Regions from separate parts of the Streptomyces sp. ID05-39B genome, predicted to be linked through region 2. Evidence: predicted binding sites of a transcription regulator. Region 2 holds the regulator's gene; the other holds the start of a gene.
What was found. The regulator HrcA, encoded in region 2, represses chaperone genes, less so after heat shock. The targets are predictions, from matches to a motif close to TTNGCACTCNGNNNNNCNGAGTGCNAA.
Positions count from the first base shown of each region.

Region 1 (15,537 bases), on a different contig from region 2:
CGGCGAAGTCGTGCAGTTCCTCGAAGGAGACGTCGCTGACGAGGTGGGACCACATCCGTCCGTGACCCGGCCAGTCCGGCGGGTCGATGTAGAGCGTCACGCGCGCCTCACGAGGGGCCCGCCCCGCCGGAGGCCGCCCCCAGCGAACCGACCGCGGCGACCTTCACGCCCGCCTTGTGACACACCCAGTGCGGGTCGGGCCCGAGTTCGGGCTCGATCTCCAGGGCGTGCGGGTCGCCCGAGCCGCACACCGGGCAGATCGGCCAGCGGCCGTACCGCTCCAGCAGGGCGTCCTGCACGTCCTGCGCCACCAGGCCGGCCACGAAGGTCACACCGTCCGGCCACTGCTCGACCCACCAGCGCCGCTGCGCCACGGACTCCTCGACCATGGACACGACGTCCGCCGCGGCCACCTCGCCCGAGGCCAGGTCGGCGAGGACGAGGGCCCGCGCGGCGTGCAGCGCCTGTTCCAGTGCGCTGACGGGTGTGGGGGAAGGCGTGTGCGAGGGGTTGTGGGAGGGGTCCATGCACCCATTGTGCGCACTCTTGACCGTGACACCGCGCCGAAAATACCTTTCATGGGTGCCCCAGGACGTGAAGGAAATTTTCGGTGGCGCCCTCGCCGCCAGGGTCCGCGCGCTCGCCCCCTCCATGACGCGCTCGATGCAACGCGTCGCCGAGACCGTCGCGGGCGACCCCGCGGGCTGCGCGGCGCTCACCGTCACGCGCCTCGCGGAACGCACCGGCACCAGCGAGGCCACCGTCGTGCGCACCGCCCGCCTCCTCGGTTACGGCGGCTACCGCGACCTGCGGCTCGCCCTCGCCGGACTCGCGGCCCAGCAGCAGTCCGGCCGCGCGCCCGCCATCACCACCGACATCGCCGTCGACGATCCGATCGCGGACGTCGTCGCCAAACTCGCCCACGACGAGCGGCAGACCCTCGCCGACACCGCCGCCGGTCTCGACACCGTGCAGCTCGGCGCGGCGGTGGCGGCGCTGGCAGGCGCACGCAGGACCGACGTCTACGGCGTCGGGGCGTCCGGGCTCGTCGCCCAGGACCTCGTGCAGAAACTGCTGCGGATAGGGCTCATGGCCCACGCCCACAGCGACCCGCACCTCGCGGTGACGAACGCGGTGCAGTTGCGGGCGGGCGACGTGGCGATCGCCATCACGCACTCCGGGTCGACACGGGACGTCATCGAACCCCTGCGGGTCGCCTTCGAGCGGGGCGCCACGACCGTCGCCGTCACCGGGCGGCCCGGCGGCGCGGTCGCGCAGTACGCCGACCTCGTGCTGACGACGTCCACGGCACGCGAGAGCGAGCTGCGGCCGGCGGCCATGTCCTCACGGACCGGTCAGCTGCTGGTGGTGGACTGCCTGTTCGTGGGGGTGGCCCAGCGGACCTACGACACCGCCGCGCCGGCGCTGGCCGCGTCGTACGAGGCCCTGGCCCATCGGCACCGGTAGACCGTAGGAGTACTCCGGCCGACCTACGTGGGAAAGAAAGAGCCGTCTGCCATGACCTCCACCCCCCGCCCCGACGAACTGCTCGCCCAGCTCGGTTCGCTCACCACCGAAGCCTTCCGCCCGGAACTCGCCGAGATCGACCGGCTGCCCACCCTCGACGTCGCCCGGCTCATGAACGGGGAGGACGCCGGCGTGGCCGGGGCCGTGGCCGCGCGGTTGCCCGAGATCGCCGGGGCCGTCGACGCGATCGCCGCGCGGATGGGGCGCGGCGGACGGCTGGTGTACGCCGGGGCGGGGACGGCAGGACGGCTCGGGGTGCTCGACGCCTCCGAGTGCCCGCCGACCTTCGACACGGCCCCCGGCCAGGTCGTCGGGCTCATCGCGGGCGGGCCGCGGGCGATGGTGACCTCCGTCGAGGGTGCCGAGGACTCGCGGGAGCTGGCACGGGCGGACCTGGCCGCCCTCGCGCTGACCGCCGAGGACACGGTGGTCGGGATCTCCGCCTCGGGGCGCACGCCCTACGCGGTCGGCGCGGTCGAGTACGCGCGCTCGCTCGGTGCCCTGACCGTCGGGCTGGCCTGCAACGGGGACAGTGCGCTGGCTGCGGCGGCCGAGCACGGCATCGAGGTCGTCGTCGGGCCCGAGCTGCTCACCGGGTCGACACGCCTGAAGGCGGGCACCGCGCAGAAGCTGGTGCTGAACATGCTGTCGACGATCACGATGATCCGGCTGGGCAAGACGTACGGGAACCTGATGGTCGACGTCCGGGCCTCGAACGAGAAACTGCGGGCCCGCTCACGGCGGATCGTCTCCCTTGCGACGGGCGCGGACGACGAGGAGGTCGAGGAGGCCCTCACGGCCACCGGCGGTGAGGTGAAGCACGCGATCCTCGTACTGCTCGCCGGGGTCGACGGGCCGTCGGCCACCCGCCTTCTGGAGGAGTCCGGCGGTCACCTGCGTGCCGCGCTCGCCGCCGCGCGCCCCTGAGCCGCACGCTCAGCAGGTGCCTACCGATTCCCATGCCACCGCCGCCGCGCTCCTGCCCCTGGTCGGCGGCCCCGCGAACATTCTCTCCGTCGCCCACTGCATGACCCGGCTCCGGCTGGCCCTCGCCGATCCGTCACGGGCGGACGAGGAGGCGCTGCGGGCCGTCCCCGGGGTGCTGGGCCTCGTCGTGGACGGCGGGTCGTACCAGGTGGTGCTCGGGCCGGGGATCGTCGGACCGGTGACAGTCGCGTTCGAGGAGCTGGTGGACGCCACAGTCGGCGGCCGGCCGACGGCGGCCGAGGGACTCGCCGCGCTGGGCGCCGACTTGAAGGGCGAGCGGCAGCGGCGCAACGCCACCCCGGTCAAGACCGCCCTGCGCCGCCTCGCCGCCGTCTTCGTCCCCCTCATCCCCGCCCTCATCGGCTGCGGGATCCTCGCGGGCCTCAACGGGCTGCTGGTCAACGCCGGTCTGCTGACGTCGCTGACGCCCGCGCTGGCCGCCGTGGCCTCCGGGTTCATGGCGCTGATCGCGGTGTTCGTCGGCGTCAACACCGCCAAGGAGTTCGGCGGCACGCCCGTGCTGGGCGGGGCGGTGGCGGCGATCGTGGTCTATCCGGGCGTCGCGAAGGTCACCGCGTTCGGGGTGACCCTCGCCCCCGGCCAGGGCGGGGTGCTCGGCGCACTGGCGGCGGCACTGCTGGCGGCGTACGTGGAGAAGTGGTGCCGGGGCCGGGTCCCGGCAGCCCTCGACGTGCTGCTGACCCCCACCCTGACGGTCCTCGTCGCCGGCCTGGCCACGCTGTACGGCCTGATGTGGGCGGCCGGTGCCGTGTCGACGGCGATCGGCACGGCGGCGGACCGGCTGCTGTCGACGACGGGCGCCTTCGCCGGCCTGGTCCTCGGCGGACTGTTCCTGCCCCTGGTGATGCTGGGCCTGCACCAGGCCCTCATCCCCATCCACACCACGCTCATCGAACAGCAGGGCCACACCGTGCTGCTGCCCATCCTGGCGATGGCGGGCGCGGGCCAGGTCGGCGCGGCCCTCGCGGTCTACGTCCGGCTGCGCCACGACACCTCGCTGCGCACGACGATCAGGTCGGCGCTCCCGGCGGGCCTGCTGGGCGTCGGCGAACCCCTCATCTACGGCGTCTCCCTCCCGCTGGGCCGCCCCTTCCTCACGGCCTGCGTGGGCGGGGCGGCCGGCGGGGCCTTCGTGGGCTTCTTCGCGATGCTCGGCGACCAGGTCGGCGCGACGGCCATCGGCCCGTCCGGCTGGGCCCTGTTCCCGCTGCTGGCCGGCAACCGGGGCTGGAGCGCCCTGCTCGCGATCTACGCGGGCGGGCTGCTGACCGGGTACGCGGTCGGCTTCGCCACCACCTACGTCTTCGGCGTCACCGACCGCGTCATGGTGGCCGCCGGCTCCGGCCGCCCCGCCCAGGACCCGTCCGGCAGCCCGGCACCTTCGCGATCCGGCTGAGGCAGGCAGCCTGGCTCTCTTCCGGGAGCAGGCAGGAATCCCCCGTCCCCCTGGCGAGCGGCTCGTACGGGGCCTTGTCGGTGGGGTGTGCGACGGTTGAGTCGGCGGTGTTCGCACCGCCGGACACTCAGGCCGGAGGAAGGCCCGCCGCGGAAAAGGGAGACGCTCGTCATGAACCACGCCCAGCTCACCCACCTGGGGCGTGCCCTGCGGCTGCTCGGTGAGCACGGGGACGCTCTGAACGCCGACACCCCGGACGCCAAGTTCCACGAAGTCAGATCGGACCTGCGACGCGCCCTGGAACTCCTGGAGGAGGGCGCCTCGGCCGTGCCCAGCACCCGGTGTGCCGAGCACCCGAACGGTCCCGTGGACGAGGCCGCCCCCGACCTGTGCCTGCTGTGCGAGACCCGGCGGCGGGCGGCCCGGCGCGCCGAGTTCGACGGACCCGCCCCGCGGGCACCGCACCCCACCGCCCCGTCCCGCTACGGCGGCCGGGGCGAGCGCCCGCAGCCCCAGCAGCGCTGGCTGCCGGAGCTGTGGACCGGCCAGGAATGGCAGCTGTGCGGCACCCCGAGGCGCGACCGCCAGGAGGCCGAGCGGTACCTCGCGGCCCTGCGCCGGGGCTCTCGCCCCGCCATGGCCTACCGCCTGGTGCACGAGTTCACCGACTACGAGGTGCTGCGCGTCTGGGGCACCCCGGTGAGGGTCGACATCGAGCCCATGGGCAACATCTAGGCCGGGCCCCGGTCGGGCAGCGGCAGCGGCAGCGGCAGCGGCAGCGGCGGGAAGTCGTGCCCCTCCCACAGCAGGCGTGCCGTCTCGTCCGGATAGGGGCGGACCTGCGGTTCCGCGTCCAGGATCTGCACCAGCCGCTTCCCCGTGTCGTAGGCCGGCCAGCCCGGCTCGCCGGTGCGGGCGAACGCCGTCCAGGACGCGCGCATGCGGGCGGACAGGGTGCGCGCCTCCTCGGTCACCTCCGCGCCCGCGAACAGCAGGTTCCCGAGGTCGGCGTCGTAGGTGCCGAACAGCAGGGGTATGTCGAGGCCGTGGCAGGCTCCCAGTGCGCCGCCCATGCCGGGGGCCGGCCAGGTCAGTTCGTAGACATGGGCCCGGCCGCCGCCCGCGACCTGTGCCTCCGCCAGGTGCAGGGACGGCATGCGGAACAGCCAGTCGGACTGCACCCGCTCGAACAGCTCCCCCGGTCCGGCGTCCGGACAGGCCTCCCGGTAGGCCCGCTCACCGGCCTCGCCGCCGCCGGGCCCGAACAGCCGCAGCACACTCGTCGCCTGTTCCTCCGTCACCTCGCCCAGCAGGCCCGCCAGGGCCACAAACAGGCGGTACTCCTGCGCGTTGTGTCCGACGATCAGCTCCACGTCCCGGCCCGCGCCCGCCGCCAGCGCCTGCCAGGGCGTGACCGGCAGCACCTCGCCGTCGACCACGGGTGAGAACGGCGTGACCGTGGGCGCGACCTGCCCCCACCGGTCCACGCGCTCGCCCATCTTCGCGGCGAGCGCCGTCCCGGCCTCGGTCAGCGCACGCGGATCGACCGTGGCGAGGTCGGCGGCCGTGGGCCGCAGTCCGGCCTCGGCGGCGATGGCGGCGGCGAGGTCCCGGGCCAGCTCGTCGGAGAAGTACGTGCCGGGCACGCTCTGCGCGATGGCCCGCCCGAACAGCCCCCGCGCGGCGGGCATGGCCAGCAGCGCCGCCACCGAACCGGCGCCCGCCGACTCCCCGAAGACGGTCACCCGGCCGGGATCGCCGCCGAACTCGGCGATGTTGTCCCGCACCCATTCCAGGGCGGCGACCTGGTCGAGCAGTCCCCGGTTGGCGGGCGCGCCCTCCATCCGGGCGAACCCCTCTATGCCGACGCGGTAGTTGAAGCTGACCACGACCAGGTCACCGGCGCGGGCGATGTGCCGCGCGTCGTAGCCGGGGCTGCCCGCGTGGCCGAGCTTGTAGGCGCCGCCGTAGATCCACACCATGACGGGGCGGGCCTCGGCGGGCGCCGGGTCCGGTGTCCACACGTTCACCGTCAGCCAGTCGTCGCCGGTGGGTCCGTCCAGCGCGCCCGTGGGCCCCTGGATGCCGGGCTCCTGCGGGGGCGGCGGGCCGAAGGCGTGCGCGTCCCGGACGCCTTCCCATTGCTGGGGCGGGAGCGGGGCCTGGAAGCGGGCCTGCCCGACCGGAGGGGCGGCGAAGGGGATGCCGCGGAAGACGTCCAGTCCGTCCTCCCTGCGTCCTCGGACGGCTCCGGCGGCGGTACGGACCACGGGCTCGGCGTCGGCTGTCGTCATCGGTCACTCCTCGGTGGGCTGCTGCTCGTGGAACAGACCGTCAACGGACGGCTGTTCGTGGAAGGGAAAGCACACTGGGCGGCTGTTCGTGGAAGGGACACTCCACTGGGTGACTGTTCGTGGAACGGACGGTCGATGGTGGTTGCTCCGGTGATTGCTCGGTGATTGCTCGGTGATTGTTTCGGTGGTCGCTCCGTGGAACGGACGGTCGATCGGCGGCTGTTCATGAAACGGACGGCGCTCGGGCAAAGTGCCGAAAGCGGCCGACGCCCCTCGTGTGGGTGACGGCCGCCTCGGCAGGGCAGTTGGTCACACCTTGACGGGCACGGCCTCCTGCGCCTCTCCGGGGCCGCCGCCATGACGGCCGCCCCGCGCTCGGGGATGAAGGTGGCGAGCCGGAAGGCCGCCAGGGCCACACCCGCGCCGATGGCCATGACGACCTTGAAGCCGTCCTCGGCCGGCAGGGTGAAACCGCCGTACTCGGTGGTCATCCGGGCGAGGATCACACCGGCGACGGCACTGGCGAAGCTGGTGCCCAGGGACCGCATCAGGGTCTTGGGGCTGTTGGCCGAGCCGGTCCGGGCCGGGTCGACCGCGCCCATGATCAGGGCGGGCAGGGCGCCGTAGGTGAAGCCGACGCCGGCCCCGATGACGCAGGACACCAGGACGAGGTGCCGGACCTCGCTCACGAGCCGGCGATTGATTGAGTCAAGCAAGCTAAGTCCCGAGGCCCCGCCAGGCACGAAAGAGAGGGGGCGGGGAAGGAGGTCTCCCTCCTTCCCCGCCCCACCCGCACAGAGCCGCTCAGCAACCCGACGGCTCAGCAGACCTCAGCTGAGGGTCTTCAGCGACGCCGCGTCGTACGGCTTCAGCTCGTCGAGGCGGCCGGCCAGCACCTTGGCCGCCCACTCCGGGTCCTGGAGCAGCGCACGGCCGACGGCCACCATGTCGAACTCGTCCCGCTCCAGCCGGTCGAGAAGGTCGTCGAGGTTCTTCACCCCCGACCCCACGCCCTGGAAGGCGTTGAGGAACTCGCCGTCGAGACCGACCGAGCCGACGGTGATGGTGGGCCGCCCGGTCAGCTTCTTCGTCCAGCCCGCGAGGTTGAGGTCGGAGCCGTCGAACTCCGGGGCCCAGTAGCGGCGGGTGGAGGCGTGGAAGGCGTCGGCACCGGCCGCGGCGAGCGGGGCGAGGATGGCCTCCAGCTCCTCGGGGGTCTCGGCGAGGCGCGCGTCGTAGGCCTCCTGCTTCCACTGCGAGTAGCGGAAGATGACCGGGAACTCCGCCGACACCGTCTGGCGTACGGCGGCGACGATCTCCGCCGCGAACCTGGTGCGGGCGACCGGGTCGCCACCGTAGGCGTCGGAGCGGCGGTTGGTGCCCGCCCACAGGAACTGGTCGACCAGGTAACCGTGGGCGCCGTGGATCTCCACGCCGTCGAAACCGATGCGCTCGGCAGCCGCGGCGGCCTCGGCGAACGCGCCGATGACGTCGTCCAGGTCGCGCTGGGTCATCGCCTTGCCGGTGCCCTCGGTGCCGTCCAGGCGCACGCCGGAGGGGCCGACGGCGGGGGCGTCCGCCACCGGCGGCTCACCCTGGCTGCGCACCATGCCGATGTGCCACAGCTGCGGCACGATCTTCCCGCCGCCCGCGTGCACGGCCTCGGCGACCTTCGCCCACCCGGCCAGCTGCTCCTCGCCGTGGAACCGCGGCACCCGGTCGCTCTGCCCGGCCGAGTCGTGGCCGACGTACGTGCCCTCGGTGACGATCAGGCCGACACCCGCGGCGGCCCGGCGGCCGTAGTACGACGCCACGTCCTCGCCGGGGACACCGCCGGGCGAGAACATGCGGGTCATGGGCGCCATGGCGATGCGGTTCGGGACGGTCAGGCCGTTGAGGGAGACGGGGCGCGCGAGAATCTCGGCGGCGCGGGAGGCGGCGGGAGTGGCAGTCACGACAGGGGACTCCTCGGAGAGGTCGCGGTGGGCATCGGCAGAGCCGTCAAGCATCGGACGGTGGGACATTCTGGACGGTATGTGCACATGCAAGAACCGCCCTCTGCCGTCAACCGCACGGCCCTCCCCCGCCATTCCGCCGACTCCCCCCCAACCGCTGTGATGCGGGCCACGCCGCGGAACCCGAACCCTCACCCTGCCGTTCCGCCGCACCGGCGCGGACCGACCGCCGACCCCGACCACATGGGCCGGCCCGCGGTCACCTCCCACCACGAGCACGGACACCCCCAACCCCACCGGCACCACGGTCGGGCGTGAAACGACCGAGGGCGGCACCCCCCGCGTCAGCAGGGAGTACCGCCCTCGACAGGAAGACCGAGCTTGATCAGCGATCAGGCTCAGAAGTCCATGTCACCGCCCGGCATGCCGCCGCCGGCCGGGGCAGCGCCCGCCTTCTCCGGCTTGTCGGCGATGACGGCCTCGGTGGTGAGGAACAGCGCGGCGATCGACGCGGCGTTCTGCAGCGCGGAACGCGTCACCTTCGCCGGGTCGATGATGCCCTCGGCGATCATGTCGACGTACTCACCGGTCGCGGCGTTCAGGCCGTGGCCGACGGGCAGGTTGCGCACCTTCTCGACGATGACGCCACCCTCGAGACCACCGTTGACGGCGATCTGCTTGAGCGGGGCCTCCAGGGCGAGCTTCACGGCGTTGGCGCCGGTCGCCTCGTCACCCTCGAGGTCGAGCTTCTCGAAGACCGAGGTGGCCTGGAGCAGGGCCACGCCACCACCGGCGACGATGCCCTCCTCGACGGCCGCCTTCGCGTTGCGAACGGCGTCCTCGATGCGGTGCTTGCGCTCCTTGAGCTCCACCTCGGTGGCGGCGCCGGCCTTGATGACGGCCACGCCGCCGGCCAGCTTCGCCAGACGCTCCTGGAGCTTCTCGCGGTCGTAGTCCGAGTCGCTGTTCTCGATCTCGGCGCGGATCTGGTTGACCCGGCCCGCGACCTGGTCCGAGGAGCCGGACCCGTCGACGATGGTGGTCTCGTCCTTGGTGATGACGACCTTGCGGGCCTTGCCGAGCAGGTCCAGGGAGGTGTTCTCGAGCTTGAGACCGACCTCCTCGGAGATGACCTCGCCACCGGTGAGGATGGCGATGTCGTTCAGCATCGCCTTGCGGCGGTCGCCGAAGCCCGGGGCCTTGACCGCGACGGACTTGAAGGTGCCGCGGATCTTGTTGACGACCAGGGTCGACAGGGCCTCGCCCTCGACGTCCTCGGCGATGATCAGCAGCGGCTTGCCCGACTGCATGACCTTCTCCAGGAGCGGGAGCAGGTCCTTGACGTTGGCGATCTTGGAGTTCGCGATCAGGATGTACGGGTCGTCGAGGACGGCCTCCATACGCTCCATGTCGGTCGCGAAGTACGCCGAGATGTAGCCCTTGTCGAAGCGCATGCCCTCGGTGAGCTCGAGCTCGAGACCGAAGGTCTGCGACTCCTCGACCGTGATGACGCCTTCCTTGCCGACCTTGTCCATCGCCTCGGCGATGAGCTCGCCGATCTGGGTGTCGGCGGCGGAGATGGAGGCCGTCGAAGCGATCTGCTCCTTGGTCTCGACATCCTTCGCCTGCTCGAGGAGGGCACCGGAGACGGCCTCGACGGCCTTCTCGATGCCGCGCTTCAGAGCCATCGGGTTGGCGCCGGCCGCCACGTTGCGCAGGCCCTCGCGGACCAGCGCCTGGGCGAGAACGGTCGCGGTGGTCGTACCGTCACCGGCGACGTCGTCCGTCTTCTTGGCGACTTCCTTGACCAGCTCGGCGCCGATCTTCTCGTACGGGTCCTCGAGCTCGATCTCCTTGGCGATGGAGACACCATCGTTGGTGATCGTGGGGGCGCCCCACTTCTTCTCGAGGACGACGTTGCGGCCCTTGGGGCCGAGCGTCACCTTCACGGCGTCCGCGAGCTGGTTCATGCCGCGCTCGAGGCCGCGCCGCGCCTCCTCGTCGAACGCGATGATCTTGGCCATGTGAAGTGGTCCCTCCAGGACTGGGGGTGATTCCTTCGGACCGCGCCCGCGCCCGCGACGGACGGCTCGCCTGCCCCGTGGTTCCTTGCCCCACTTGGCCTGCGGGCCTCACCGACCCGGTCCTTCGTTGTCACTCTCACCATCAGAGTGCTAACGCCAATGATTAGCACTCGACCCGTCCGAGTGCAAGGTGCGCCCGCGGAGCGGGCTCGTTCAGGGGTGGCGGTCGGGTGACGGGCGGGAGCCGGCGGGCACCCCCGATCCGCAGGTGAACGACGCCCCTCCGCCCCCACCCCGTCCCGCCCTCCGGACATGACGAAGGGCCCGCACCCCTGGAGGTGCGAGCCCTTCGCGAACAGAACAGAAGAACGTCGCTGCAAGTCGGCGCGTGCTTCAGCTGGTCGCGAGCCGGACCATGTCCGCCTGCGGCCCCTTCTGACCCTGCGAGATCTCGAAATCGACCCGCTGGCCCTCTTCCAGGGTGCGGTATCCGTCCATCTGGATCGCGCTGTAGTGGACGAAAACATCCGCACCACCGTCGACCGCGATGAAGCCGTACCCCTTCTCCGCGTTGAACCACTTGACGGTGCCCTGAGCCATGCCTAACTCCCCTATTACTGGCCCTTGCACAGATCCGCACTTCGCGGATCCGGGTCAGACCTCACCCCCCAAGTTCGTTGGGGGCGTGCGCCGGAACGCGTCGACCGCGGCTGAATGTATCTGTCCAACTGCCGTCTGCAACAGGTCAATCGGACGAGAATTCCGGACGCGAATGGTCAGGAGAAGAGTGAGGTTTCGCCCGAATTCAGGGCAAGTCGGGCCCCACAAAGGGAAGGAAAGGCGCAAAACAGATGCACACTTTGGCTGCTTCTCATCGCCTGCACCAGCGGAACTCATATGCGGCCGGCATGCATTGGCGGGCGCGTTCCCCAACTGTACCGCGCTCAACCACATTGAATTGCCCCCTCCGCTTCTCTCGCGGAGGGGGCAATTCAATGAACGCTCGGTAATTACCGTTACCGACGGTTACTACCGGCGGGTACTGACTAACGGTCAGCCACCGGCCACGGCCGGGATGATGGAGACGCCGGCGCCGTCGGGAGTCGCCGTGTCCAGCCCCTTCTCGAAGCGGACGTCGTCGTCGTTGACGTACACGTTGACGAACCGGCGCAGCTTGCCCTGGTCGTCCAGGACGCGGGCGGCGATGCCCGTGTGGTTCTTCTCCAGGTCGGCGATGATCTCGCCGAGGGTCACGCCCTCGGCCGGGACCTCCGCCTTGCCACCGGTGTAGGTGCGCAGGATGGTCGGGATGCGGACGGTCACGCTCATGCGAGGCCAGCCTCTCGGAAGGAGTCCAGGGTCGGACGGATGGTGGCGCTGAGGCCGGTGCCGGCCACCGCGTCGAGGGTCTTGAGGCCGTCCCCGGTGTTGAGCACGACCGTCGTCTTCGTCGGGTCGAGAAGACCGTTCTCGATCAGCTTCCTCGCCACACCGACGGTCACGCCACCGGCGGTCTCGGCGAAGATGCCCTCGGTCCGCGCCAGCAGCTTGATCGCGTCGACCACCTGCTCGTCGTTCACGTCCTCCACCGCGCCACCGGTGCGGCGCGCGATGTCCAGGACGTACGGCCCGTCCGCCGGGTTGCCGATGGCGAGGGACTTGGCGATGGTGTTCGGCTTCTGCGGCCGCACGACGTCGTGGCCGGCCTTGTAGGCGACGGACACCGGCGAGCAGCCCTCGGCCTGCGCACCGAAGATCTTGTACGGCCTGTCCTCGACGAGCCCCAGCTTGATCAGCTCCTGGAGCCCCTTGTCGATCTTCGTGAGCTGTGAGCCGGAGGCGATCGGCACGACGAGCTGGTCGGGCAGCCGCCAGCCGAGCTGCTCGCAGATCTCGTAGGCCAGCGTCTTGGAGCCCTCGGCGTAGTACGGCCGCAGGTTGACGTTGACGAAGCCCCAGCCCTCGCCGGCCGGGTCGCCGATCAGCTCGGAGCAGAAGCGGTTCACGTCGTCGTAGTTTCCCTCGATGCCGACGAGCTCGCCGCCGTAGATCGCGGCCATGACGACCTTGCCCTGCTCCAGGTCGTGCGGGATGAACACGCAGGAGCGGAAGCCGGCGCGGGCGGCGGCGGCGCCGACGGCACCGGCCAGGTTGCCCGTGGAGGAGCAGGAGAGAGTCGTGAAGCCGAAGGCGCGGGCGGCCTCGATGGCCTGGGCGACGACGCGGTCCTTGAAGGAGTGCGTCGGGTTGCCGGAGTCGTCCTTGACGAACAGCTTGCCGGGGTCGACACCCAGCTCGCGGGCCAGGTTGTCGGCCTGGACGAGCTTGGTCCAGCCGGGGTTGATGTTCGGCTTGTCCGCCACGTCGGCCGGGACGGGCAGCAGGGGCGCGTAGCGCCAGATGTTGGCGGGGCCCGCTTCGATGCGCTTGCGGAGCTCCTCGGTGTCATAGGCCGAGAAGTCGTACGCGATCTCCAGCGGGCCGAAACACTCCTGGCAGGCGAAGACCGGGCCGAGAGGCACGCGGTGTCCGCACTCGCGGCAGGAGAGCGCCGCGGCGGGACCGAGGTCCACGGAGTCGGTGGTGCTTGCAACCGTGTTGCTTACATCTGTCTGCGCAGCCATGTGAGGCGAGGCCCTTCCTCATCTTCCTCACGACGCGTTTCGCCGTGAGACGGATTTGGCACCTTCCCGAGCCGGGAGCCTCGCCACATCAACGTGACAGGACCAGCTGGAGGGTTGCCGGGGCTTCATCGGGCCGTATCCCTCTGCCCCTCTGGATGAGCGGTATGAAGTTGTGGGTGGTGAACGAAAGGCCATCTCGGACATGCGATGGTCATCCGCGTTGTTCAAGACTGTAACCGAAGGCCAGGACAGTTGAGATAGACGTCCGAACCGCGAGATGGATCACACCGTCACCCCACGTGCACGAGGTGTGATCACGACAGTGAGGAGCCGCAGACCGTGCTGAAAGAAGCTGAGGCCTGGCTGGCCACCCGCTCCTGGTCCGTGACCGACCGCCCGCTGCACCGCGTCCTGGCCGCGAAACGTGCCTCGGGCCAGACGGTCTCCGTGGTGCTGCCCGCCCTGAACGAGCAGGAGACGGTCGGCGACATCGTCGCGGTCATCCGCCACGACCTGATGCGGCAGGTCCCGCTGGTGGACGAGATCGTCGTCGTCGACTCGGGCTCCACCGACCGTACGTCCGAGGTCGCCGCGGCGGCCGGGGCACGGGTCGTGCACCGGGACGACATCCTGCCCCGGATACCGGCCGTGCCCGGCAAGGGCGAGGTGCTGTGGCGGTCGCTGCTCGTCACGACCGGGGACATCGTCTGTTTCATCGACGCCGACCTCAAGGAGTTCTCCTCCGACTTCGTCTCCGGGATCGTGGGCCCGCTGCTCACCGACCCCGGCGTGGACCTCGTCAAGGCCATGTACGACCGCCCGCTCGGCACCGAGTTGCATTCGCTCGCCTCCGGCAAGACCGCGGGCCAGGGCGGCCGGGTCACCGAACTCATGGCCCGCCCGCTGCTCAACATGCACTGGCCGCAGCTGGCCGGCTTCGTGCAGCCGCTCGGCGGCGAGTACGCGGCCCGCCGCAGCCTGCTGGAGCAGCTCCCGTTCCCCGTCGGCTACGGCGTGGAGCTGGGCATGCTGGTCGACGCCCTGCACCTGGTGGGCCTGGACGCCCTCGCCCAGGTCGACGTCGGCGTGCGCAAGCACCGCCACCAGGACGGGCAGGCGCTCGGACGGATGGCGGCGGCGATCTACCGCACCGCGCAGCTCCGGCTGGCCCGCGGGCACATGATCCGCCCCGCGCTGACCCAGTTCGAGCGGAGCGCGGACGGCTTCGAGCCGCGCACCTACTCCGTGGACACCGAGGAACGTCCGCCGATGGCGGAGATCGCGGAGTACGCGGAACGCAAGGTCGCCTAGACGGCCGGGACCGCCTGGGCGGCTGGGCCGCTGGGCCGCTGGGCCGCTGGGCCGCCGTATACAGCGGACCGGGGTCCCGTCATCCGGCCCGCCCGCCATCTGGCTGGATAGGCCCGCCCACGGACCGTAACCGTACGTTTGAGCGTTTCCGGACCGGGCTAGGTTGTGGCGTATGGCTTCCACGCGTGGTGCTGCTGCTGAGGGTGCTCAGGTGCTGGTCGCGTCCAACCGCGGCCCGGTCTCCTACCAGGTGCGCGAGGACGGTTCGCTGCACGCCAAGCGGGGCGGCGGCGGACTGGTCTCGGGCCTTTCGGCGATCGGGCCGGACGCGGGCGCCCTGTGGGTGTGTTCGGCGCTGACCGACGGCGACCGCGAGGCGGTGCGGCGCGGGATCGGCGAGGACGGCGTCCGCATGCTGGCCGTCCCGGCCGACGTGCACGCCGACGCGTACAACGGCATCGCCAACTCCGTGCTCTGGTTCATCCACCACCTGCTGTACCAGACCCCGCTGGAGCCGGTCTTCGACGCGGAGTTCCGGCGCCAGTGGGCGTCGTACGAGACGTACAACCGCGCGTTCGCGCAGGCGCTGGCCGAGGAGGCCGCGGAGGGTGCGGCGGTCCTCGTGCAGGACTACCACCTGTGTCTGGTCCCCGGCATGCTCCGCGAGCTGCGTCCCGACCTGCGCATCAGCCACTTCTCGCACACGCCGTGGGCGCCGGTGGACTACTTCGCGCTGCTCCCGACCGACATCCGCGCGCAACTGCTGCGCGGCATGCTCGGCGCGGACCGGCTCGGCTTCCTGACCAGGCGCTGGGCGGACGCGTTCACCGCCTGCTGCGCGGAGTTCGTGGGAGGCCTGGGCGGCACGGAGACCGGCGTCCACGGCCTCGGCGCCGACGCCGACTTCCTGCGCGCCCGCTCCCACGAGACCGACGTCGAGGAGCGCATCGTCGCCCTCCGCGAGGAGATCGGCGAGGGCCGCAAGGCCATCGTGCGCGTCGACCGCACCGAGCTGTCGAAGAACATCGTGCGCGGTCTGCTCGCCTACGAGCAGCTCCTCGACGACCGCCCCGAGTGGCGCGAACGGGTCGTGCACGTGGCGTTCGCCTATCCCTCCCGCCAGGATCTCGCCGTCTACCGCGACTACACGGCCGAGGTGCAGCGGGTCGCGCACGAGATCAACGAGCGGTACGGCACCCCTGGCTGGACCCCGGTCGTCCTGCACGTCAAGGACGACTTCGCCCGCTCCCTGGCCGCGTACCGCCTCGCCGACGTGGCCCTGGTCAACCCCGTCCGGGACGGCATGAACCTGGTCGCCAAGGAGGTCCCGATCGTCTCCGACCAGGGCTGCGCGCTGGTCCTGTCACGGGAGGCCGGGGCGTACTGGGAGCTGGGCGA
Region 1 is NZ_JARGEF010000175.1:1,926-17,462, forward strand. It holds gene P1P75_RS29355 (DUF4031 domain-containing protein) at 1-100, opposite strand, end outside; gene P1P75_RS29360 (hypothetical protein) at 108-527, opposite strand; gene P1P75_RS29365 (MurR/RpiR family transcriptional regulator) at 652-1,467, shown strand; gene murQ (N-acetylmuramic acid 6-phosphate etherase) at 1,519-2,454, shown strand; gene P1P75_RS29375 (PTS transporter subunit EIIC) at 2,471-3,931, shown strand; gene P1P75_RS29380 (hypothetical protein) at 4,103-4,666, shown strand; gene P1P75_RS29385 (carboxylesterase family protein) at 4,663-6,225, opposite strand; partial or broken gene P1P75_RS29390 (MFS transporter) at 6,591-6,917, opposite strand; gene P1P75_RS29395 (NADH:flavin oxidoreductase) at 7,056-8,234, opposite strand; gene groL (chaperonin GroEL) at 8,579-10,204, opposite strand; gene P1P75_RS29405 (cold-shock protein) at 10,598-10,804, opposite strand; gene P1P75_RS29410 (MoaD/ThiS family protein) at 11,258-11,533, opposite strand; gene thrC (threonine synthase) at 11,530-12,828, opposite strand; SAM riboswitch class I at 12,844-12,990, opposite strand; gene P1P75_RS29420 (glucosyl-3-phosphoglycerate synthase) at 13,168-14,139, shown strand; gene P1P75_RS29425 (trehalose-6-phosphate synthase) at 14,312-15,537, shown strand, end outside.
Region 1: groL (chaperonin GroEL) is a predicted target of HrcA. The motif match lies at 10,332-10,358, and genes of this name have one in related genera.

Region 2 (15,850 bases):
CCTTGAGCTTGAACGAGGTGAATCCGTACCGCTCCTTGAACGTACGGGCCTGCTGCACGATGCCGGCCGGGTCGGTGGCCGCGCCCCAGTCGTCCCTCTCGTGAGGCACCGCCTCGGGATGGTCCGCCCACTTGTAGAAGAGGTAGGCGCTGTACTCGACGGCGTCGCGCACCTTGCCGCCCAGCAGCGCGTGCACCGGCAGGCCGAGGGTCTTGCCGAGGGCGTCCAGGCAGGCGACCTCGAAGGCCGAGACGACGGACAGACGCAGCTTGTCGGCCGTCTGGACGCCCCGCAGGCCGCCCACGTCCACCTGGTCGGAGATCCGTGACCGGTCCACGTCCACCTCGTCCCCGAGGGTGAACAGCGCGTTCACGTCGCTGACCTTCCGGCCGGGCAGCTTCTTCGCGTAGGGGCGGGCCAGGTCCAGGTACTTGGAGTCGCCGTAGGTCTCCCCGACGCCCGTGACGCCGTCCGCCGTCACGACCTCCACGATCAGGCGCGGGGTGTACGGCTGGTGCACGCCCTGCGTGTTGAGGAGGGGCGGGTCGGCGATCAGGATCGGCGTGAGCCGTACGTCCTTGATGGTGAGGTCCACCCGGCCATCTCCCTATGTGAAAGTCGTCCACGTATGGAGATGCAGGCTAGGTACCGGTTTCCTTCGCGTCAACGGAGCCCCGACGGAGGGGCGCGCTCTTACCCGGAACACCGGCGACCAAACTTTCTGTGATCCAGATCACCCACTCCCCACTTCTGTTGAGAACTGCGTGCTTGATACAAATTGGCGGCGCGTTCCTGTCCGTCGACGGTCGTCGCTCCTCCCCCTCTCTTTCTGAGCCGCCGCTCCTTTCGCCTGCCCTGGAACGCCCGTGTTCGCGCCCCGCACCACTCCCTGGCCCCTCGTCGCCCTTTTCACGGCCGGGTATCTCGCTCCCTATCTGCTGCCCACCGTCGTGGGACGGCTGGACTCGGGGCTTCCCCTGTCGGCCACGCAGTCCGGTGCCGTCGGCAGTGCGCTGCTGCTGAGTGCGGCCTCGGCCGGGTTCGCGCTGGCCTCGCGCGTCGAGCGGACCGGGGCCCGCGCCCTGGCCCGGATCGGCCTCGTCCTCGCCGTCCTCGGGTACGGCGGGGCCGCCCTCGCCGACAGCGTCCCCGCGGTCGTCGCGGGTGCCGTTCTCGGCGGCTTCGGGTCCGGTACGGCCACCACCGTCGCCGCCACCCGGATCGCCGCCGAGCCCGACCCGCACCGCGCCTCCACGCTCGGTCTGCTCGGGGTGTCCGCGCTCGCCGGTGCCGTCTATCTGACGGTGCCGCACCTCGGCGCCGGGCACGGGCAGCCGCTGGCCGCGATCGCCCTCACCGCCGTCGCCGTATGGCCGCTCACCGGGCGGCTTCCGGGGCGTAGGGCCGTGGCGGCGGCCCCGGCCGAGGGGCGTGCCGCGCGGCTGCCGCATCTGCGGTCCGGGCTGTTGCTGGTCGCCGCCATGCCGTTCTGGTCGCTGGTGCAGAACTCCCTGTGGGGCGTCAGCGGGCGGATCGGTCTCACGCAGGCCCATCTCAGCGAGGCCGCCGTCGGAGTCGTCTTCGCCGTGGCGCTCGGCGCCGGGCTGCTGGGCGTACTGGGCGCCGGTGCGCTGGGGGCGCGGCTGGGCCGGGCGCTGCCCATCGGCGGCGGGACCGTGCTGATCGCCGGGTGCGTCGTGGCGAGCGCCTCGGCGACCGGGCCGGCGAGTTTCGCGGCCGGGGAGATCGCCTGGAACGTCTTCTACCCGATCGTGCTGTCGTACCTCATCGGGCTGGCCGCCTCGCTCGACCCGCGCGGGCGCTGGGCGGTCCTCGTCGGCTCGGCGGCCTCGCTGGGGACGGCGGCGGGGCCGATCACCGGGAGCCTCCTGTCGGCGCGGGCCGGTTTTCCGGTGATGGGGCTGGTGCTGGGCGCCGGGCTGCTGGTCGTCGCGGTGCCGATGACCGTCGTCGCGCTGCACACGAGCGGACGTCCGCTGCTGCCGGGCGCGGTCCGGCGGCGCGGCGGGACCCCGGCGGCCCTCCTCGCCGCGTCCACCGGCACGCCCAGCGGGGCGGTGCCGCAGGTCGGCGCGGCGGAACAGGAGGTCGTGGAGATTCCGGTGGATGCTGCGGCGGGTGTGTCCAGCCAGGGGGCGTACGACACGGCGGGGCCCCGGCACGCGGGGGGCGCGCCGGGGGCCGGGGTCTAGCTTTCCGGGTACGGCTCGGAACCTGGCGTCCGGATCTGGCTGCCGGTGGCGGCCTCCCGGTCGCCGTCCCTGGCGGTGCCGAGGCCGCGAAGGGGTGGTGGAAGAGGACGCCGTCCCCGGCGAGGGGCCGGGCGATCTGGCTGACGACGCGTTCGAGCACGGTGCCGCCCGCGCCGGGGGACCTCGTGAGGTGGGTGAGGACCTTGCCGTCGGCGGCGTCGAGGACCCACAGGCCGCGCTCGTCGACGTCCCCGGTGTCGACGACGTCGTCCGAGCCGGCGTAGAGCTTCCCGGACTCGGGGTGCAGCAGCAGGTCGCGGACCTTGCCGGCGGTGGGGAAGTCGGTCTGCCTGACATAGCGGACGGTGCCGGGCGGCACGTCGACGCCGTCGCCGCCGCCGTTGCCCTCACCGGGGCCCTGGCTCTCGAAGGTGACCGGGATACGGACGTCCTGGGAGCGGTCGCCCGCGTTGCGGTGGTCGACGCGGGGCCTGAACCGCCGCGTCGTCGGCATGGAGGACGGCGTCCTGCTCGGCTTCGGCCCGCGCACCCCGCTCGTCATCGACATCCTCGTGGACCGGGTCCACCGGGAGGGCCGGGCGTCCTAGAACTCGTACGCGTCGACCTCGGCCAGGTACCGCGCCCGCAGCTTCTCGTCGTCCTCCAGGAAGGAGGCGGTGAAGGAGTTGCGGGCCAGTTCGCGCAGCCGCTCCTCGCCCAGGCCCAGCTGCGACCGTACGGCGTCGAAGTTGTCGCCCGCGTAGCCGCCGAAGTAGGCCGGGTCGTCGGAGTTGACCGTGCAGAGCAGCCCGGCGTCGAGCATCGCGGGCAGCGGGTGGTCGGCGAGGACGTCGACGGTCCGCAGCCGTACGTTGGACAGCGGGCACAGCGTCAGCGGGATCCGCTCCCGCACCAGGCGCTCCACCAGCGCCGGGTCCTCCATGCAGCGCAGTCCGTGGTCGACGCGCTCGATCCCGAGCACGTCGAGGGCCTCGGTGATGTACTCCGGCGGCCCCTCCTCACCGGCGTGCGCGACCCGCCGCAGGCCGAGGGCCGCGGCGGCCTCGTAGACCTCGCGGAACTTCACGGGCGGATGCCCGACCTCCGCCGAGTCCAGCCCGATGCCGGTGATCCGGTCGAGGTACGGCTTCGCGGCGTCGAGGGTCTCCAGCGCCGACTCGGCGGACTCGTCGCGCAGGAAGCACATGATCAGCCGGGTGGAGACGCCGTGGTCCGTCTCGCTGCGGCCGAGCGCCCGCCACAGGCCCTCGACGACCGTGCCCATCCCGACGCCCCGGGCGAGGTGGGCCTGCGGGTCGAAGAAGATCTCCGCGTGCCGCACGCCCTGCGCGGCGGCACGGGCGAGGTAGGCGTCGGCCAGGTCCTCGAAGTCCCGCTCGGTGCGCAGGACCGCCATCAGCTCGTAGTACAGGTTCAGGAACGACTGGAGGTCCTCGAACCGGTACGCCTCGCGGAGTGCCTCGGTGTCGGCGTACGGCAGCTCGACACCGTTGCGGGCGGCCAGCTCGAAGGCCAGCTCCGGCTCCAGCGTGCCTTCGATGTGCAGGTGCAGTTCGGCTTTGGGGAGGGGCATCGAAGCATCGTACGGGTGCATTAGCGCGGTTTCAGAACCTACCGCCGTTTCGGAACGGGCACCCGCAGCAGGTCGTGTGCCACCGTCAGCTCCCCCACGAACCCGGCGGCCCGCGCCTGCCGCTCGAACTCCTCGGGTTCGCTGTAGCGCTGGCTGAAGTGGGTGAGCACGAGGTGCCGGACACCGGCGTCCCGCGCGACCCGCGCCGCCTGACCGGCGGTCAGATGGCCGTGGTCCACGGCGAGCTGCTCGTCCTCGTCGAGGAACGTCGACTCGATGACCAGCATGTCGCAGCCCTCCGCCAGCTCCCCCACCCCGTCGCACAGACGGGTGTCCATGACGAACGCGAACCGCTGACCGCGCCGCACCTCGCTGACCTCCTCCAGCGACACCCCGCCGACCGATCCCTCCCGCTGGATCCGGCCGACGTCCGGCCCCCGGACACCGCGCGCGGCGAGCCGGTCGGGCAGCATGCGGCGGCCGTCGGGCTCGGTCAGCCGGTAGCCGTAGGACTCCACCGGGTGCGAGAGCCGGCGGGCGTCCAGCGTGTACGACGGCGTGACGGCGAGGGGTCCGTCGCCGTCCACCGGGACCTCCGTGACGCCGACGGTCTCGCGGTAGGCGGTGGCGTACCGGAGCCGGTCGAAGAAGCGCTGCCCGGACCGCGGGAAGTGGGCGGTGACCGGATGCGGGACGCGGTCCAGGTTGACGCGCTGGATCACCCCGGCGACACCCAGACAGTGGTCGCCGTGGAAGTGCGTGACGCAGATCCGGTGCAGGTCGTGCGCGGCGACCCCGGCCCGCAGCATCTGGCGCTGCGTGCCCTCGCCGGGATCGAAGAGGATGCCCTCGCCGTCCCAGCGCAGGAAGTAGCCGTTGTGGTTGCGGTGCCGGGTCGGGACCTGGCTGGCGGTCCCGAGGACGACGAGTTCACGTACGGACACGGATCAGCCGGGGGGCCACTGGAGGCCACGGCCGCCCAGGACGTGAGCATGGGCGTGCCAGACGGTCTGACCGGCGCCGCTGCCGGTGTTGAAGATGATGCGGTAGCTCTCCAGCTTCTCGTCGTCGGCGACCGCCCGCGTCTCGCACAGGACGTCCGCGGCGAGCTGCGGCGCCTCGGCGGCGAGGGCGGCGGCGTCCACATGGTGCGCCTTGGGGATCACGAGGACGTGCGTGGGCGCCTGCGGGTTGATGTCCCGGAAGGCGACGGTCGTCTCGGTCTCGCGCACGATCGTCGCGGGGATCGTCCCCGCCACGATCTTGCAGAACAGACAGTCGTCCTGCGGCTCGCCTGGCATTCGGATCCTCCTCGCACCGGTGATCTCTTACGGGGCATCGTAGCGACGGCCGGCACGATGCAGCGCGGACCGTCGTCATGCGGCCCGTCCGGCCCTCGACGGCGAGACGGTCCGGGCCCGGGAGCGGCGGGGCGGAGCGGCAGCCGCGAGGGACGGCCACCCCGGCCCCGGCGGGCTACGACTCCGGGAGCGGCGGAGCCACCTTCGCCGGTGTCTCCTGCAGTGCCAGCAGCGCCAGCCGTACCGCCTCCTCCAACTGGACGTCCCGCGCCGCCACATGGTCCTGCGGGCGCACCACGACCTCCACGTCCGGATCGACGCCGTGGTTCTCCACGCCCCACCCGTAACCGTCCAGCCAGATCGCGTACTTGGGCTGGGTGACCAGCGTCCCGTCGACCAGCCGGTACCGGCTGTCGATCCCGATCGTGCCGCCCCACGTGCGCGTGCCGACCACCGGTCCGATGCCCAGCGCCTTGACCGCCGCGTTGACGATGTCGCCGTCGGACCCGGAGAACTCGTCGGCGACCGCGACGACGGGCCCGCGCGGCGCGTCCTCCGGATAGCTGGAGGGCCGCATCCCGCGCGGCACGTCCCAGCCGACGATCCGCCGCGCCAGCTTCTCCACGACGAGCTGGGAGGTGTGGCCGCCCCGGTTCTCCCGGACGTCCACCACGAGCCCCTCGCGGGCCACCTCCACCCGCAGGTCACGGTGGATCTGCGCCCAGCCGGGGGCCTGCATGTCGGGCACGTGGAGGTAGCCGAGCCGGCCGCCGGACGTCTCGTGCACATACGCCCGCCGGCCGGCGACCCAGGCGTGGTAGCGCAGCGGCTCCTCGTCGTCGACGGGGACGACCACCGGGTGCCGGGGTTCGCCCCCGCCGGACGGCGAGACGGTCAGCTCGATCGCCTTGCCCGCCGTACCGACGAGGAGCGGTCCGGGTCCGGCGACCGGGTCCACGGGGTGGCCTGCGACGGCGAGGATCGCGTCGCCCGCGCGCACCGCGACGCCGGGCGCGGCGAGCGGGGAGCGGGCGTCGGGGTCGGAGGTCTCCGAAGGCAGCACCCGGTCGATGCGCCAACTGCCGTCCTCGTGACGGGAGATGTCGGCGCCGAGCAGGCCCTGCCGGGCTCCGCCGCCGTAGCCGCGGGGCACGACGTAGGCGTGCGAGGTGCCCAGTTCGCCGTGCACCTCCCAGAGGACGTCGACGAGGTCGTCGCGGGTGGCGACCCGGTCCAGGAGCGGCCGGTAGCGGTCCAGGACACCGTCCCAGTCGATGCCGCCGAGGCCGGGCAGCCAGAAGTTGTCGCGCATGAGGCGGCCGGTCTCGTCGTACATCTGGCGCCACTCGGCGGCCGGGTCGACGCTCTGACGGACGCGGCCGAGATCGACGGTGAGGTTGCTCTCGCTGTCCTCGTCGCCGGAGGCGCGCCGGTCGCTGGGCACCACCTTCAGCTTGCCGTCGGCGCGCAGCAGCAGCCGCTTGCCGTCGCCGCTGACCTCGAAGGCGTCGGCGTCGGGGGCGAGGTGTTCGAGGCGCTGCTGGACGAGGTCGTAGCGCTCCAGCTCGGTGTCCGGGTCGGGATCGTCGGGGGTGGCGCGGGAGGCGCCGAGGACACCGCGCACGGGGTGGCGCAGCCACAGCACGCCGTCCTTGGCGGCCCGCAGCCCTGAGTAGCGGCCGGCCTCGACGGGGAACGGCACTATCCGGTCGGCGAGGCCCTCCAGGTCGATCCGGGTGGCCGGGGTGCCCTCGCTGTCGGGTGTCTCGTCCTTGTCGGGGGCCTCGAAGGGGCGGCCGTGCCGCTGCGGCCCGAACGGCGAGGGGGTGGTCGCGGCGAGCGGGATGAGGTGCGGGCGGGCCCCTTCGATGAAGGAGAGGTCGAAGGCGTGCTCGTCGTAGACCGGGTCGAAGGCGCGCGTCGACAGGAACGCGAGGTGCTTGCCGTCGAGGGTGAACGCGGGCGCGTAGTCGTGGAAGCGCAGCGGGGTCGCCTCGGTGACCGACAGGTCGGCGGTGTTGGCGAGTTTGAGCTGGCTGAGCGGGCGGGGGCCGGGGTGCGACCAGGCCAGCCAGGCCGAGTCGGGCGAGAAGGCCAGGCCGGACACCTCGCCGTCCTCGCTGCGGTCGACCTCGCGGACCTCGCCGGTCTCCCGCTCGACGAGCAGCAGCCTTCCGTCGTGCGCGGCGACGGCGGCCCGGCTGCCGTCGGGGGCCATGGCCAGTTCCAGCACCCGGCCGAGGCGTCCGGCGGCCAGCCGGCGCGGGGTGGCGCCCGGTGCGAGGCCGGTGGCGGGGGCGAACTCCAGGGCGTCGTCGCCCTCGGCGTCGGTGACCCAGACCACCCACTCCTCGCCCTCGGTGCGGAAGGTGCGCGGCAGCCGGGCGCGGACGCCGGGCTCGGCGGCCAGGGCGCGGGCGGGTCCGTGGCGGTGGGTGACCCAGTGGACGGCGCCGCGCACCTCCACGGCGCTGCCGCGGGCGGTGTGGTCGGGGGTGGCGGAGCCCAGCCAGCGGGCGGCCGGCACCGGGTACGGCCGCCGGTCGGTGCGCTGCCCGCCGAGCCGGACGTCGATGCGGCGCGGCTCGGCGCCGTCGAGGTCGTCCAGGATCCACAGTTCACCGGCGGAGCAGTACACGACCCGGCTGCCGTCCCCGGCGGCGTGCCGGGCGTAGAAGCCTTCGAGTGGGGTGTGCCGTCGCAGGTCGGAGCCGTCGGCGAGGGAGGAGTACAGCGCGCCGGTGCCCTCGTGGTCGGAGAGGAACGCGATCCGGTCGCCCGCCCACACCGGGTACTCGATGTTGCCGTCCAGGTCCTCGTGCAGCCGCGTGAACTCCCCGTCGCCCTCCCGGTCGATCCACAACTTGCCCGCCGTGCCGCCCCGGTAGCGCTTCCACGCGGCGGCCTCGCGGCCCATCGACGCGGACACCAGCACGGTGTGCGGGCCGAAGGCGACCCCGCCGACGGGCCCGTACGGCAGGGTGGTGGCCGGTCCGCCGTCGAGCGGGACCGCACGGGCCCAGCTGCGGCGCAGGCTGGCCTGGTCGTGCGTGCTCAGCACGAGCACCCGGCCGTCGGGGGTCCAGCCGCGCACCCTGGTCTGGGGACTGCCCCAGTACGTCAGCCGGGTGGCGGGTCCGCCGTCGACCGGGGCGGCGTGCACCTCGGGGGCACCGTCGCGGGTGGAGGTCCAGGCGACGGTGGTGCCGTCGGGCGAGATACGGGGCAGGGTGACCGGCATGTTGTCGGCGCTGACGCGCCAGGCGCGCCCGCCGTCGAGGGGCGCGAGCCACACGTCGTCCTCGGCGGTGAAGGCCACCAACTCACCGTGCAGATGCGGGAATCGGAAGTACGCGGCAGGCGTCACGGGCTGTGTCACCCGATCACTCTAGACCGCGGGGCAATGGGAGGGTGGGGGAAGGAGCGGGCTCTGGTGCGGGCAGCTGCAAGGCGGAGGAGGAAGTGATGGCGGAGCCGGTGGGCCCCTCCCGCTCGAGCGGAGCCGAGAGTCGGTCCTCTGCAGGGCGGGGTGACCGACAGGTGTCCGGATCAGTGGCTCGTTCAGGTCACTTGGTGCCGGCGGGCCCACAGCGGGTGTCGCCGTCGCACCGGACCGTCTCGGTGACGGTCACGGTGACCGTGGGCCGCCCCGGTTCCGCGGGCTGTGCGGAGCGGGGCGGGGCGAGCGGCGAGGGGGTGGCGGACTTGCAGTCGCCGAGCCCGCCCACGCGGAACAGCTGCTTGTCGCCGACGTCCGCGCGGAGGTCACCGCGCACGCAGGAGCCGCTGACGGCTCGCGTGACGCGGCCGGCGACGGTGATGTCCCGCCCGTTGCCGGTCTCACCCTCGCAGTCGACGGAGGCGACCGTCTCCCGGGTCCCCTCGTCGGCGGCGTCGCCGTAGTCGGCGGTGCAGGTCAGCCATCGCACGTCGACGTCCCGGCGCTCGATCTCGGCCGTCGCCGCCTCGTCGGTGGTGTACGCGACGGCCGCCGAGCCGATCCCGCCCGGTTCGCACGCCACCGCGCCGCCCACGGCGAGGACCGCGAGCCCCGCCACGGCCACCGCACGTGTCCCGCGCGCCCGGCCCCGCATCCGTCTCCTCCATGCCCCCATGGAAGGCAGCCTGCCACCGCCGGCGGGGGCGCGGTAGAGCACTTAACGCCATGCGCCGCACCACCGCCCCCGTCTACGGTGACCGCATGCGCGACCACCGACGCCTGAGGAAACTGACCGTCGACGACACGACCACCTACCTGTGGACGGTCCGCCACCGGCACCGCGGCGGCCAGGGCTGCCGGGACGTCCTCACCCTGGCCCGGGACGGCGTGCGCACCCGGATCGTGTTCCGGGAGGGCGAGGGCCGTTACGTCGGCGGCGGCGCGTACACGCACAGCGGCGGCGTCGGCGACCGCACCCACCACCTCAACCTGCACCAGCCCGCCACGGTGCGCGCCCTCCTCGACGAGGCCGTCCGCCGCGGACTGCTCCCGCAGGAGGGGCGCGAGGCGGAGCTGGACGGCTGGATCCTGTTCGACGCCGTCAGCCGCGCGGCGGCAGCCACTTCGTAGGTCCGGTCAGGACCAGCGGCCGGTCCGGCCCAGGATCAGGGCGGCGGCCGCCGTCCCGGCGGTCGAGGTCCGCAGCACGCTGCGCCCCAGCCGGTACGCCTTGGCGCCGGCCTCCTCGAAGAGTGCCAACTCCTCGGGCGAGACGCCCCCTTCGGGTCCGACGACGAGCACGATCTCGCCGTCCGTGGGGAGTTGGGCGGTGGCGAGAGGCTCGCTGCCGTAGTCGCGGTCCTCGTGGAGCACGGCCGCGAAGTCGGCACGGGCCAGAAGTGCCGCCACCTGCTTGGCGGTCGCCGCGTCGGCGATCTCGGGGAAACGGACCCGGCGGGACTGCTTGCCGGCCTCACGGGCGGTGGCCCGCCACTTGGCGAGCGCCTTCAGCCCGCGGTCGCCCTTCCACTGGGTGATGCACCGGGAGGCGGCCCACGGCACGATCGCGTCGACGCCGGTCTCGGTCATCGTCTCGACGGCCAGCTCCCCCCGGTCGCCCTTCGGCAGCGCCTGCACGACGGTGATCCGCGGCGACCCGGCGGGCTCCTCCGCCACCCGTGTCAGCCGGACGACCAGCCGGTCCTTGCCCTCGGCGGCGACGACCTCGCCCTCGGCCCAGCGGCCGGTGCCGTCGGTGAGGACGACCTCCTCACCGGCGCGCAGCCGCTTCACCGAGACGGCGTGCCGCCCCTCGGGCCCGTCCAGCACGAACTCGGCCGGACCGCCGGGCAGTTCCTCGACGACGAACACGGGCGCGGTCATCGCACACCGCCCATACCGGCCGCACCGGCCGCGCCGCCGCCCGACAACGCTGTCCTCGCCGTGTCGAGTTCGGCGGTCAGCACCTCCACCAGCTGCCCGGCGGGCAGGGCACGGGCCAGCCGGTGTCCCTGGCCCGCCCACAGCGCCATGCCCTGCGCGTCGCCCGCCTTCGCGGCGGCCTTGCGCAGCGGCGAGGTCAGGTGGTGGACCTCCGGATAGGCGGCGGGCGCGTACGGGCCGTGCTCGCGCAGGAAGCGGTTGACCAGGCCGCGGGCCGGACGCCCGGAGAAGGCGCGGGTGAGTTCCGTGCGCACGTAGAGCGGGTTGGTCAGCGCCTCCTTGTGGACGGCGGCGGCGCCGGACTCGGGGGTCGCCAGGAAGGCCGTACCGAGCTGGGCGGCGCTCGCTCCGGCGGCGAGGACGGCGGCGATCTGGCTGCCCCGCATCAGACCGCCCGCGGCGATCAGCGGCAGGCTCACGGCCTCCCGGATCTGGGCGAGCAGCGCGAGCACGCCGATGCCGGAGCCGTCGTTCTCGGGAATGTCCCGGTGGGTGCCCTGGTGGCCGCCGGCCTCCACACCCTGGACGATCACCGCGTCCGCACCCGCCCGCTCGACCGCGACGGCCTCCTCGGCGGTGGTCGCGGTGACCAGCGTGAACGTGCCGGCCCGGCGCAGCGCGTCCAGCACGTCCGGACGCGGCACGCCGAAGTGGAACGAGACCACCGGCACCGGGTTGTCGAGCAGTACCGCCAGCTTGGCGTCGTAGCCGTCGTCACGGCCGCTGTCCGGATCGCCCAGCTCGCTCTGGTACCAGGCGGCCTCGCCGGCCAGCTGATGGGCGTAGACCTCGACGGCGCCGGTCTCCGCATGCTCCGGCTGCGGCATGAACAGGTTCACGCCGAAGGGCCGGGAGGTGAGACTCCGCAGCTGTTTCATCTCCTGGTACAGGCCGTCGGCGGTCTTGTACCCGGCGGCCAGGAACCCCAGCCCGCCGGCCTCGGACACGGCGGCGGCGAGCTGCGGGAGGGAGACGCCGCCCGCCATGGGGGCCTGCACGATCGGGAGAGGGAAGAGATCGGTCAGTGCGCGGGACATGACGGCATGTTGTCACGTACCCGGGACAACGCCGAACCCACCAGCCCGTCCGGGGGTGCGGGGACGCAAGGGGTCCGGGGGCGCAGCCCAGGGACGGGAACGGGAAGGGGCGGCGGGGCGAGAAAGGCCCCACCGCCCGCCACCACACCCGCCGTCACCGCCCGTTGAACGCGTCCTTCAGCCGGGAGAACAACCCCTGCTGACCGGGCTGGAACTGCCCGAGGGGCCGCTCCTCCCCGCGCAGCTTCGCCAGCTCCCGCAGCACCCGCTCCTGCTCGGGGTCCAGCTTGTTGGGCGTCTGCACCTCGACATGCACGATGAGGTCACCGCGCCCACCGCCCCGCAGATGCGTCACTCCGCGCCCGTGCAGCGGGATCGACTGCCCGGACTGGGTACCGGGCCGGATGTCGACCTCCTCCAGACCGTCGAGCGTCTCCAGCGGCACCTTCGTGCCGAGGGCCGCCGCGGTCATGGGCAGGGTCACCGTGCAGTGCAGATCGTCGCCGCGCCGCTGGAACTGCGCGTGCGGCAGTTCGTGGATCTCGACGTACAGGTCACCGGCGGGACCGCCGCCGGGCCCGACCTCGCCCTCGCCGGCGAGCTGGATGCGGGTGCCGTTGTCGACGCCGGCCGGGATCTTCACCGTCAGCGTGCGACGCGAGCGCACCCGTCCGTCGCCCGCGCACTCCGGGCACGGGGTCGGTACGACGGTGCCGAAGCCCTGGCACTGCGGGCAGGGCCGCGAGGTCATGACCTGGCCGAGGAAGGACCGCGTCACCTGCGACACCTCGCCGCGACCGCGGCACATGTCACAGGTCTGCGCGCTGGTCCCCGGCGCGGCACCCTCGCCGCTGCACGTGGTGCAGACGATCGCCGTGTCGACCTGGATGTCCTTGGTCGTACCGAAGGCCGCCTCGTCGAGGTCGATCTCCAGCCGGATCATCGCGTCCTGGCCGCGGCGGGTGCGTGAGCGCGGCCCGCGCTGCGACGCCGTGCCGAAGAAGGCGTCCATGATGTCGGAGAAGTTGCCGAAGCCACCGGCCCCGAAGCCGCCCGCGCCGCCCGCCTGGGACAGGGGATCGCCGCCGAGGTCGTAGACCTGCTTCTTCTGCGGGTCCGACAGCACCTCGTAGGCGGCGTTGATCTCCTTGAACCGCTCCTGGGTCTTCGGATCGGGGTTGACGTCCGGGTGCAGCTCGCGTGCGAGCCGCCGGAAGGCCTTCTTGATCTCTTCCTGCGACGCGTCGCGGCGCACGCCGAGAACGGCGTAGTAGTCCGTGGCCACTTACGACTCCGCCAGGATCTGTCCGACGTACCGTGCCACTGCGCGTACCGCTCCCATCGTTCCCGGGTAATCCATGCGGGTCGGTCCGACCACGCCGAGCTTGGCGACTGCCTCGCCGCCCGAACCGTAGCCGACCGACACCACCGAAGTGGAGTTGAGCCCCTCATAGGCGTTCTCGTGACCGATGCGTACGGTCATGCCCGAATCCCCGGCCTCGCCCAGGAGCTTGAGGAGCACGACCTGCTCCTCCAAGGCTTCCAGGACGGGCCGGATGACGAGGGGAAAGTCATGTCCGAAGCGGGTGAGATTGGCGGTTCCGCCGATCATCAGCCGCTCCTCGTTCTCTTCGACGAGCGTCTCCAGCAGGGTGGAGAGCACCGTCGTGACCGTGCCACGGTCCTCGTTCTCGAAGGCGTCGGCCAGGTCTTCCACCAGGCGCGGCACATCGCTGAAGCGACGGCCCGCGACCCGGCTGTTCAGCCGCGCCCGCAGATCCGCCACCGAGGCCTCGCCGAAGGGCGCCGGGCAGTCCACCATCCGCTGCTCGACCCGCCCGGTGTCCGTGATCAGCACCAGCATCAGCCGGGCCGGCGCCAGCGCCAGCAGCTCGACGTGGCGCACGGTGGAGCGGGTCAGCGACGGGTACTGCACGACGGCGACCTGCCGGGTGAGCTGCGCGAGCAGCCGTACCGTCCGCGCCACGACGTCGTCGAGGTCGACGGCGCCGTCCAGGAAGTTCTGGATGGCGCGCCGCTCGGGCGCCGTCATCGGCTTGACGCCGGCCAGTTTGTCGACGAACAGCCGGTAGCCCTTGTCGGTGGGGATACGCCCGGCACTGGTGTGCGGCTGGGCGATGAACCCCTCGTCCTCCAGGGCGGCCATGTCGTTACGGACCGTCGCCGGTGAGACGCCGAGGTTGTGGCGCTCGGTGAGCGCCTTGGAACCCACCGGTTCCTCGGTGCCGACGTAGTCCTGGACGATGGCGCGCAGCACCTGCAGTCTGCGTTCGCTCAGCACCCGCGCTCACCTCCAGAAAAGTCGTCCCCGGTCCCCCGGGCGTCTCGTCTGGCACTCTTCACATCCGAGTGCCAGCGTTCCCCGGCCAGTGTACGGCTGTGGGGTACACCCGGGGCAAGGTCGGTCGCCCGGGCGGGCTGCCAGGGCTAGCGTCGCGGTATGACGGTGACTTGGGAAGAGCTGGGGTGGGAGCGGATCGCCACGGGGGTCGGCCGGTGCCGGCTGCCCGGCTGGGACTGCACGGCGGGGCTGGTCGTCGGGGAGGGCCGGGCCCTGTTGGTGGACGCGGGATCGAGCCTCGCGGAGGGTGCCCGGCTGCGCATGCACGCCGAGGAACTCGCAGGTCACCGTGTGACCGATCTCGCGCTCACGCACCCCCACTTCGACCATGTCCTGGGGGCGGCGGCCTTCGCGGGTGCCGAGGTCTACGCGGCGGTGGGCGCGGAGAACGCGCCGGCGCAGGAGCTGCGCGCGGACGCGGTCCGCAACGGTCTCGACGCGGACACGGCCACGGAGGCCGCGGACACGCTGGTACGGCCCCGCCACCTGGTCTCCGGCGAGTGGACCCTCGACCTGGGCGGCGGCCGGCAGGTCCTGCTGGCGAACGTCGGCCCCGGTCACACCCCGCACGACCTGGCCGTCCTCGTCCCCGCGGGCCCCGGCTCGCCCGAGGTCGTCTTCTGCGGCGACCTCGTCGAGGAGTCCGGTGAGCCGCAGGCGGGCCCCGACGCCGTACCGTCGCACTGGCCCGCCGCCCTCGACCGGCTGCTGGCCCTCGGCGGCGAGGACGCGCTGTACATACCCGGTCACGGCGCGGTGGTGGACGCGGCGTTCGTCCGCGCCCAACGGGACGTGCTGGCCGCGCGTTTCGGCGTGTCGCTGTGAGCGTGCCGACGCTTCTCCTATCGTCATCCGAATGCGCCAGTACTCCGCCGACCTGACCCCTCCGTGGAAGAAGCCGCAGCCGGTACCGGAGGTCCCGGCCGACCCCGGCCTGGTGGTCGAGGAGCCCGGCACCGGTTTCTGCGGCGCGGTGATCCGCTGCGAGGCGGGCACGGTCACCCTGGAGGACCGCTTCGGCAAGCACCGCGTGTTCCCGCTGGAGCCCCGCGGCTTCCTCCTGGAGGGCCGGCCCGTGACCCTGGTCCGCCCCACCTCGTCCGCTCCGCCACGGCCCGCCCGTACCGCCTCCGGTTCGGTCGCCGTGCCCGGCGCCCGCGCCCGGGTGGCCCGCGCCGGACGGATCTACGTCGAGGGCCGGCACGACGCCGAGCTGGTGGAGAAGGTGTGGGGCGACGACCTGCGCGTGGAGGGCGTGGTCGTGGAGTACCTGGAGGGCGTGGACGACCTGCCGGCGGTCGTCGCCGAGTTCGCCCCCGGCCCCGACGCCCGCCTCGGCGTCCTCGTGGACCATCTGGTCCCCGGCACCAAGGAATGGCGCATCGCCCGGTCGGTGACGAGCGAGCACGCGCTGGTGGTGGGCCACCCGTACATCGACGTCTGGGAGGCGGTGAAGCCGTCCGCGGTGGGCATCACGGCCTGGCCCCGCGTCCCGCACGGGCAGGACTGGAAGACGGGGGTGTGCCGGGCGCTGGGCTGGCCCTCGGACAACACCGGCGCGGTGTGGCAGGCGATCCTGAAGCGGGTCGGGTCCTACCGGGACCTGGAGCCGGAGCTGCTGGGCCGGGTCGAGGAGCTGATCGATTTCGTCACGGCGCCGGGTGAGGCCTGACGGCCGGGCCCTCGCCGCGGCGGGCCCGAGGGCGCGACGGCCGGCTCCGGGCCCCTCAGTCCACCAGGTCCCGCACCACCGCGTCCGCCAGCAGCCGCCCCCGCAGGGTGAGCACAGCACGCCCCCGCTCGTACGGACCCTCCTGAAGCCGTCCGTCCGACAGGGCCCGGCGCGAGGCCGCGAGCCCCTCCGGCCGCAGCAGCGACAGCGGCACGCCCTCCTTCAGCCGCAGCTCCAGCAGGATCCGCTCGACCCTGCGGTCCTCGTCCGAGAGGATCTCGCGGCCCG
Region 2 is NZ_JARGEF010000011.1:3,228-19,077, reverse strand. It holds gene P1P75_RS04820 (glucarate dehydratase family protein) at 1-595, opposite strand, end outside; gene P1P75_RS04815 (MFS transporter) at 867-2,213, shown strand; gene P1P75_RS04810 (hypothetical protein) at 2,645-2,821, shown strand; gene P1P75_RS04805 (adenosine deaminase) at 2,818-3,807, opposite strand; gene P1P75_RS04800 (ribonuclease Z) at 3,846-4,751, opposite strand; gene P1P75_RS04795 (HIT domain-containing protein) at 4,755-5,108, opposite strand; gene P1P75_RS04790 (S41 family peptidase) at 5,284-8,487, opposite strand; gene P1P75_RS04785 (hypothetical protein) at 8,675-9,202, opposite strand; gene P1P75_RS04780 (hypothetical protein) at 9,274-9,678, shown strand; gene P1P75_RS04775 (16S rRNA (uracil(1498)-N(3))-methyltransferase) at 9,685-10,431, opposite strand; gene P1P75_RS04770 (nitronate monooxygenase) at 10,428-11,528, opposite strand; gene dnaJ (molecular chaperone DnaJ) at 11,683-12,813, opposite strand; gene hrcA (heat-inducible transcriptional repressor HrcA) at 12,814-13,830, opposite strand; gene P1P75_RS04755 (MBL fold metallo-hydrolase) at 13,990-14,715, shown strand; gene P1P75_RS04750 (DUF3097 domain-containing protein) at 14,747-15,562, shown strand; gene hemW (radical SAM family heme chaperone HemW) at 15,618-15,850, opposite strand, start outside.